2 regions of the Pseudokineococcus sp. 1T1Z-3 genome follow, and region 1 is predicted to be linked to the other one. Evidence: riboswitches for the same ligand, from Rfam matches in the RefSeq annotation. Region 1 holds a riboswitch; the other holds the start of a gene.

Region 1 (3,628 bases):
CTCCAGCGACCGGGCGGACGAGCGCGCGTGGTTCGCGACGACGGCGTCGACGTGCCCGAACGCCGCTCGCGCCGCATCGACCAGGAACTGTGGTGCGCCAGGCTCGGCGAGGTCGACCTCGACGAGCTCGACGTGGGAGCCGTTCACGCGCAGCTCGTCCCGCAGCACCTCTGCCCCGTGGGGGTCGGCTCCCCACGGCTGCTCGGCGTCGTGCGGCGGCCACCCGTGCAGCAGCAGGCCCGCCCCGTCGGCGGCGAGGCGGCGGGCGATCGCGGCCCCGATGCCGAGGCGCCGGCTCGCGCCGGTGAGGAGGACGACCCGGTCGTGCAGCGGCTGCGGGCTCACCGGCGGTGAGCCTGCTCCCCGACCGGGCGGTGCACAAGGTCGGTCGGCGACCGGTCGCCGCACCAGCGCCTCACGGCCGCGGGAGGGGTGCTGGAGTGCCTACGGTCCCGCCGTGCCCTCGACCTTCTCCGCCGCTTCCGCACCCCAGCGGCCTCCTGCGCACCGCTCGCCGGTGCTGCTGCTCGGCGTGCTCGTCGGTGGCGCGGTCGGCACGGGCCTGCGCCTGGCCGCAGGGCTCGCGCTGCCGCCGCAGGAGGGCGCCTGGCCGGCGGGGACGCTGCTCGTCAACGTCGTCGGCGCCTTCTTGCTCGGCCTGCTGCTGGAGACCCTCGCCCGGCGCGGGCCGGACGTCGGGGCGCGCCGGGCCACGCGCGTCGTCGTGGGCTCCGGTCTGCTCGGCGGGCTGACGACGACGAGCGCCCTCGCCCTGGAGACGGTCGAGCTGGCCGGCGCCAGCCCTGCGACGGCGCTCGCCTACGCCGGGACGACGCTCGTCGCGGGGGTGGCGGCCGCGGCAGTCGGCGTCGCCCTGGCGTCGTCGGTCGGCCGCGGGGCGCCAGGCCCGCAGGTGGCGCGGTGAGCGCCGCCGTCCTCCTCGCGGTGTGCCTGGCCGGCGGGCTGGGTGCGGTCGCGCGCGTCGTCGTCGACGGCGAGGTGCGCAGCGCCCTCGGCGGCCGGTGGCCCTGGGGCACAGCGGTCGTCAACGTCGCAGGCTCGCTGCTCATCGGGCTGGCGACCGGTCTGCTCGGCGGGGCGGAGTCGGGCGCCGTCCTGCCGGTCGTCGCCACCGGCTTCTGCGGCGGCTTCACGACCTTCGGCACCGCCGTCGTCGAGGTGCTGCGGCTCGGGCAGGAGCGTCGTGCCGCCGCGGCGGCCGCCGCCGCGCTCGTCACCGTCCTCATGAGCACCGCCGCGGCCGGCGGCGGGCTCGTGCTGGGCAGGCTGCTCGCGGGCTGAACGGCGCCCGCGGTCCGGACGGTGGGCACCCGTCCCGAGGGCTGGTCACCGGGCGCCTCGTGCCCTACGGTGCGAGCAGGTCAAGAGCGCCAGCGACAAGCCCCGGCTCGCTGGCCGGCAACCCTCCTCCGCGGTGGGGTGCCCCGGGTGAGGACCTGGCCGCGCCGGCCCTGGCGCGGCAAGCGCGGACCTTCGGGTCCTGGCTCTCCAGGAGACTGCCGTGAGTGCTGCCCCCCGTCTCGCCCTCGTGCCCGCCGCGCGGCCTCCTGCTGCCGGGCGTCTCGCCGTCGGGCAGCGCCAGCCGGGGGGTCGGCGTCTGCGGGCCGCGCCCGCGCCCGGCGAGCACCCGCTGCTCCCCGTCGTCGGCGGCGAGGAGCGCGTGCCGCTCGTCACCGGCGGCGAGGCGCGCTACGCGGGCCTCGACGTCGCCGCGAGCGCGCCCGCGCTGGTCTGGGTCGCCGAGCACGTCGAGCGGGTGCTGCCGCTGTACGCGAGCGTCCACCGCGGCGCCGGGTACGCCTCGCAGGTGAGCACCGCCGTGCTGGAGGGCTCGCGCGACGTCGTCGCCGGCTTCGTCGGCGCCCGCCGCGACGACGTCGTCGTCTGGACGCGCAACACCACCGACGCCCTCGCCGTCCTCGCCGGCTGCGTGCCGGACGGCGGGTCGGTGCTCGTGCTCGACCTGGAGCACCACGCCAACCTGCTGCCGTGGCGCACGCAGGGCCACCGCGGCGTCACCCAGCGGGTCGTCGCGGCGGCCAGCACGCTCGAGGGGACGGTGGAGGCGCTCGAGCGGGCGCTGGCCGCAGCGCCGACGTCGCTGCTGGCCGTCACCGGCGCGAGCAACGTCACGGGCGAGGAGCTGCCGCTCGCGCGTCTCGCCGCGCTGGCGCACCACTACGGCGCGCGCCTGGCCGTGGACGCCGCCCAGCTGGCCCCGCACCGGGCGCTCGACCTCGCGCGCGACGGCGTCGACTGGGTTGCCCTGTCCGGCCACAAGCTCTACGCGCCCTTCGGCGCCGGCGCGCTCGTCGGGCGCCGCGACTGGCTCGACGCCGGCACGCCGCACCTGGCCGGCGGGGGAGCGGTCGAGGAGGTCGGCGCCGACGACGTCCGCTGGGCGACGGCGCCCGCCCGGCACGAGGGCGGGACGCCGAACGTCCTGGGCGCCGCCGCGCTCGCCGCCGCGTGCGAGGCGCTCTCCGCCCTGGACGACGGCGCCTTGGAGGCGCACGAGCAGGCGCTGCGCGCGCGACTCCTCGACGGGTTGGCGCAGGTGCCGGGCGTCCGCGTCGTCCGGGCGCTGGAGGACGTGCCGTCGTCCATCGGGGTCGTGACCTTCACCGTCGACGGCGTGGACCCGGGGCTCGTGGCGGCGTACCTGTCGGCCGAGCACGGCGTCGGGGTGCGCGACGGGCGCTTCTGCGCGCACCCGCTGCTGGCGCGGCTCGGGCTGCCCGGCGGGGCGGTGCGGGCGAGCGTCGGCGTCGGCACGCGGGCAGAGGACGTCGACCGGCTGGTCGCCGCGCTGAAGTCGCTCGTCGCCGACGGCCCGGCGTGGACCTACGAGGTCGTCGAGGGCCGGCACGCACCGGTCGACGACCCCCGGCCGTGGCCGGAGTGGGGCGACCCGAGCGCACGGGCAGCGGCCGCGCGGCCCTGCGGAGGCTGAGGCACCCGGCGCTGGGGACCGCTGTCGGCGGCGCCACCTACGCTCGCCTGCCGTGAGCGAGCAGACCGCACCCTCCTCCGCCGGACGAGGCAGGGGAGCCGAGACCGCCGTCCCGCCCCGGCAGGCCCGGTCCGTCCTGGCCGGGGTCCTCGTCGCGACGCTGCTCGTCTCCTTCGACCTCCTCGCGGCGGCTGCGGCGATGCCCGAGCTGCGGCGCGACCTGGAGCTGGAGCGCGCCGTCGCCCTGCCCGTGGCGGCCTCGGTGCTCGGCGTGGCGCTGGCGGTGCCGGTCGCGGCGCGCGCCTCGGCCCGCGGGCCCCGGCTGGCCCTGCTCGTCGCCGCGGCGCTGCTGGTGCTCGCCGGGGGCGTGGCCGTGACGCTCGCCCCGGGGCCGACCGGCCTGGACGGCGACGCCTCGGCCTCGGTGCTGGCCGTCGGGCTCGGGCGGCTGGCGCAGGGCGTCGGCGCGGGGGCCCTCGTCGTCGGCGCCGGGGCGGCGCTCGTCACGACCGTGCCGACCGAGCTGCAGGTGCGCGTGCAGGCGGCCCTCGTCCTCGTCACCGGGGTGGGGGCCGTGCTCGGGGCCCTGGCGGGAGGGCTGCTCGCCGACCAGGTGGGGGGGTGGCGGGCGGTGCCCCTGCTCAGCGCGGCCCT
Region 2 (3,628 bases), on a different contig from region 1:
GGACGACGACGCCCCGGGACCGTGAGGTCCCGGGGCGTCGGGCCGTACCTGGCCTCAGCTCTGGGGCGTCAGATCTGGGGCGTGGCCTTCGAGCTGCGGCGCGGCGCGGCGACGTCGTCGGCCGCCGAGGTGCGCCGGCGCGCAGCGGCGCTGGCGGCGCGCTGCCGCGCCTGCAGGTCGTGGTGCTCCGACGTCCGCAGGGTCGCGGCGGCGGTGGTCGGGTCGAGGAAAGGCTGGTGGGACGACACGGTGCGGTTCCTTGCTGTTGCTGCGGCACGCGGGCAGATCGCCCGCTCCATGAGGACAACGCCTGCGGCGCCGTGCCATTCCGCCACCGGCCCCCGACCGCCCGACGGGGTGAGCCGCCGGGTCGGCCGACGTGGGTCCCTCAGCGCCAGATGCTCTCGGAGACCTCGACGACGTGCGCGAGCTTGGCCCACTGCTCGTCCTCGGTGAGCGCGTTGCCCTCCTTCGTCGAGGCGAAGCCGCACTGCGGCGAGAGCGCCAGCTGCTCCAGCGGGGCGTACCGCGCGGCCTCGTCGACCCGGCGCCGCAGCAGGTCGGCATCCTCCAGCTGGGGCGTCTTGGAGGTCACGAGCCCGAGCACCACCGTCTTGCCCGGCGGCAGGTGCCGCAGCACCTCCAGCGACCCGGAGCGCTCGTCGTCGAACTCCAGGTAGTAGACGTCGACGTCGAGGTCGTTGAAGAGCTGCTCGGCGACGACGTCGTAGCCGCCCTCCATCGCCCACGCCGAGCGGTAGTTGCCGCGGCACAGGTGCGTGCCCACCAGCAGGTCGCGCGGCCGGCCGGCGAGGGCTGCGTTGAACTGGGAGATGAAGGCGTCGACCGTCCGCCGCAGGGTCGCCCCCTCGCCGCCGAGGCTCTGCCGGTGCACGGGGTCCCCGAAGAAGGTGAGGGCGACGTCGTCGACCTGCAGGTAGCGCAGCCCGGCCGCGTGCAGGCGGGTGATCTCCTCGGCGTAGGCGGCGGCGACGTCGGCCTGCAGCGCCGCCTCGTCGTCGTAGACGCCCGTCCAGCCCAGCGGCGTGACCCCGTTGTGGACCATGTTCGGCGAGGGGATGGTGAGCTTCGGCACGGCGCCGGTCCCCGCCTCGGCCACCGCCTCCTGCAGCGACGCCAGGGCCGGCCCGAAGATGGTCTCGCCGAGACGGACAGGCCCCCGCAGGTGCCGCTCGATGCCGGGCCAGAGCACCTCGGTGCCGTCCAGGCCCCCGCGGAAGGGGAAGGCGAAGGTGCCGCCCGGCTCGATGCCCTCCAGGCCGAAGACGAAGTCCTCGTGCCAGGAGTGGCGGCGCACCTCCCCGTCGGTCGCCGCGCCCAGACCGAGGTCGCCCTGGCGGCGCACGAGGTGGCGCACCGCCTCGTCCTCGACGGCGGTGAGCTGCTCGGCGGTGATGTCGCCGCTCTCGCGCTGGGCGCGGGCGCGCGTGACGGCGGCGGGGCGCAGCAGGCTGCCGACGTGCTCGGCGCGGAACGGACCGCCGGGGCTGACGGCCGCGAGGCGGTCGGCGCGGGCGGACGGTGTCGTGGTGCTCATGGCTCTCCCTGTGCAGGAGGGCGGCGCTCGTCACCGCCCTCGACGGGGCACGGCAGACGGTCGCCTCCCGCGCTTGGCGCTGCCGCCGCGACAGGACGGGCAGGCACCCTGGTCATCACCCGGGGCACCCCACCGCGAGAGAGGGTTGCCGGCCAGCGACCCGGGGGTTCGCGCTGGCACTCGTGACCGCTCCCGACGATAGCGCGCTCGCGGCCCCGTGGGCAGACCCACGGCGCCCCTGAGGGACGACCCGGAAGAGGACCCGGGGAGGGCCGGACGGCCGGGCGCCCCTGCTCGCCGTCGGGCACGCTGACGCCCGTGCAGGAGAGCCAGCGCCGGCCGTCGTCGGCGATGCCGGCGGACGCCCCCAGGGGCGTGCGCACCGCCTACCGCGTGCAGAACGGCGTCCGCGACGCGGCGGCGGCGCTGGCCCGGCGGCGCGGCTGGACGCCGGCGCTGCTCACCTACCCCGGCTACGGGACGCCGCGGGGCGCGCGGGTCCTCGGGCGGGTGCTGCTCGCGCCGCGCGGCACCGAGCCCTCCGAGCGCGTCGGCCTGCCGGGCTGGCGCCGCTTCCTCACCCTCGAGCTGCCCGACGCCGAGGTCGAGGTGACGCTCGGCGGCCGGTCGACGTCCGTGCGCACCGACGCCTCGGGCTTCCTCGACGCCGTCGTCGACGCCGACCTCGAGCCCGGCCGCGAGCGCGTGCACCTGGCCGTGCCCGGGCGCGCGGCCCTGGAGGGCGTCGTGCACGTGGCGCCCGCCGACGCCGTCCGCGGGGTCGTCTGCGACGTCGACGACACCGTGTGGGTCACCGGCCTGCGGACGCCGCTGCTCGCCGCGTGGCGCACGTTGACGGGCTCCAGCGCCAACCGGCACCCCGTGCCGGGGATCTGCGCCCTGCTGCAGGCCCTGGTGGCCGGCGACCGCACGACACCCGTCGTCTACCTCTCCAACGGCGCGTGGAACCTCAACGGCCCGGTCGTGCGCTTCCTGCGCCGCCACCGCCTCCCGGCGGGCGCGGTGCTCATGACGGACTGGGGCATCACCCCCGACCGGTGGTTCCGCAGCGGCCAGGCGCACAAGCGCGCGTCGCTGGAACGGCTGGCACGGGAGATGCCGGGCGTGCGCTGGGTGCTCGTCGGCGACGACGGCGAGCACGACCCGGAGATCTACCGCGACTTCGCCCGCTCGCACCCCGGGCACGTCGCCGGCATCGCGCTGCGGCAGGTCGGCCGCGGCGCGCAGCCCCGCGTCGAGGCCGAGGGCGACGTGCCCGTCGTCCTCGCCCCGGACGGGCGCCGACTGCTCGCCGACCTCGCGCCGCACCTGTGACGGCTCCGCCGTGACGCCGCCCCCGTGACGGCACCGCTGCCGGCGGCGCCGTCGACCCGCCCGGCGCGCGGCTCCCGCCGTCGAGCCCGCTCCCGCTGCATCATCGAGCGGTGCTCGCCCCCCGCCGCGCGCTGCTGACCGCGGTCGGCGCTGCCCTCGTGGCCGGCCTGACGGGCGGGCCGGCCGCGGCGTCCGAGCCGGGCGCCGGCCCCGCGAGCTCGTCGACGGCGAGCTGGACGGGCGGGTCGACGGCCATCCCCTCGGCGACGCCGGTGCCGGGCGCGGGCCGCCTCGACGTCGCCCCCCTGCAGGCCCTCGTCGACGAGGCCGCCGCGGACGACGTCCGCCTGTCGGTGGGGGTCGAGTCCCTGGACGGCGCCACGCTCACCGACGGGCCCGTCGTCCTGGGCTCGACCGAGGCCTACTCCTCGGCGTCGCTCGTGAAGGTGGCGCTCGTCGTCGCGGCGCTGCGCGCCGTGGACCGGGGCGACCTCACGCTGGACACCCCGGTCACGGTGACCGACGCCGACGACGTCGGCGGTGCGGGCGTGGTCGCCGGCTACCGCTCGCCGTACGAGGCCACCGTCGCGGAGCTCGCCGAGCTGGCCATCACCGTCAGCGACAACACGGCGAGCAACGTGCTCGCCGAGGAGGTCGGCCTGCCGGAGGTGCAGCGCCTCGTCGACGACCTCGACCTGGAGCCGACGCACCTGGGGCGCCTGTTCATGTCCTCCG

Evidence for each region. A riboswitch is a leader RNA that binds a small molecule or an ion and turns the genes downstream of it on or off. The one in region 1 is predicted to bind S-adenosylmethionine.
Region 2: linked by a shared signal. The riboswitch ahead of WDV86_RS03475 (5-methyltetrahydropteroyltriglutamate--homocysteine S-methyltransferase) and the one ahead of WDV86_RS01155 (aminotransferase class V-fold PLP-dependent enzyme) in region 1 are both predicted to bind S-adenosylmethionine.

What each region holds. Positions count from the first base shown of each region.
Region 1 is NZ_JBBHZF010000001.1:264,200-267,827, reverse strand. It holds gene WDV86_RS01170 (SDR family oxidoreductase) at 1-345, opposite strand, end outside; gene WDV86_RS01165 (fluoride efflux transporter FluC) at 458-925, shown strand; gene WDV86_RS01160 (fluoride efflux transporter FluC) at 922-1,302, shown strand; SAM riboswitch class IV at 1,381-1,493, shown strand; gene WDV86_RS01155 (aminotransferase class V-fold PLP-dependent enzyme) at 1,619-2,974, shown strand; gene WDV86_RS01150 (MFS transporter) at 3,027-3,628, shown strand, end outside.
Region 2 is NZ_JBBHZF010000012.1:19,457-23,084, reverse strand. It holds gene WDV86_RS03480 (hypothetical protein) at 69-248, opposite strand; gene WDV86_RS03475 (5-methyltetrahydropteroyltriglutamate--homocysteine S-methyltransferase) at 389-1,558, opposite strand; SAM riboswitch class IV at 1,623-1,746, opposite strand; gene WDV86_RS03470 (App1 family protein) at 1,877-2,893, shown strand; gene WDV86_RS03465 (serine hydrolase) at 3,004-3,628, shown strand, end outside.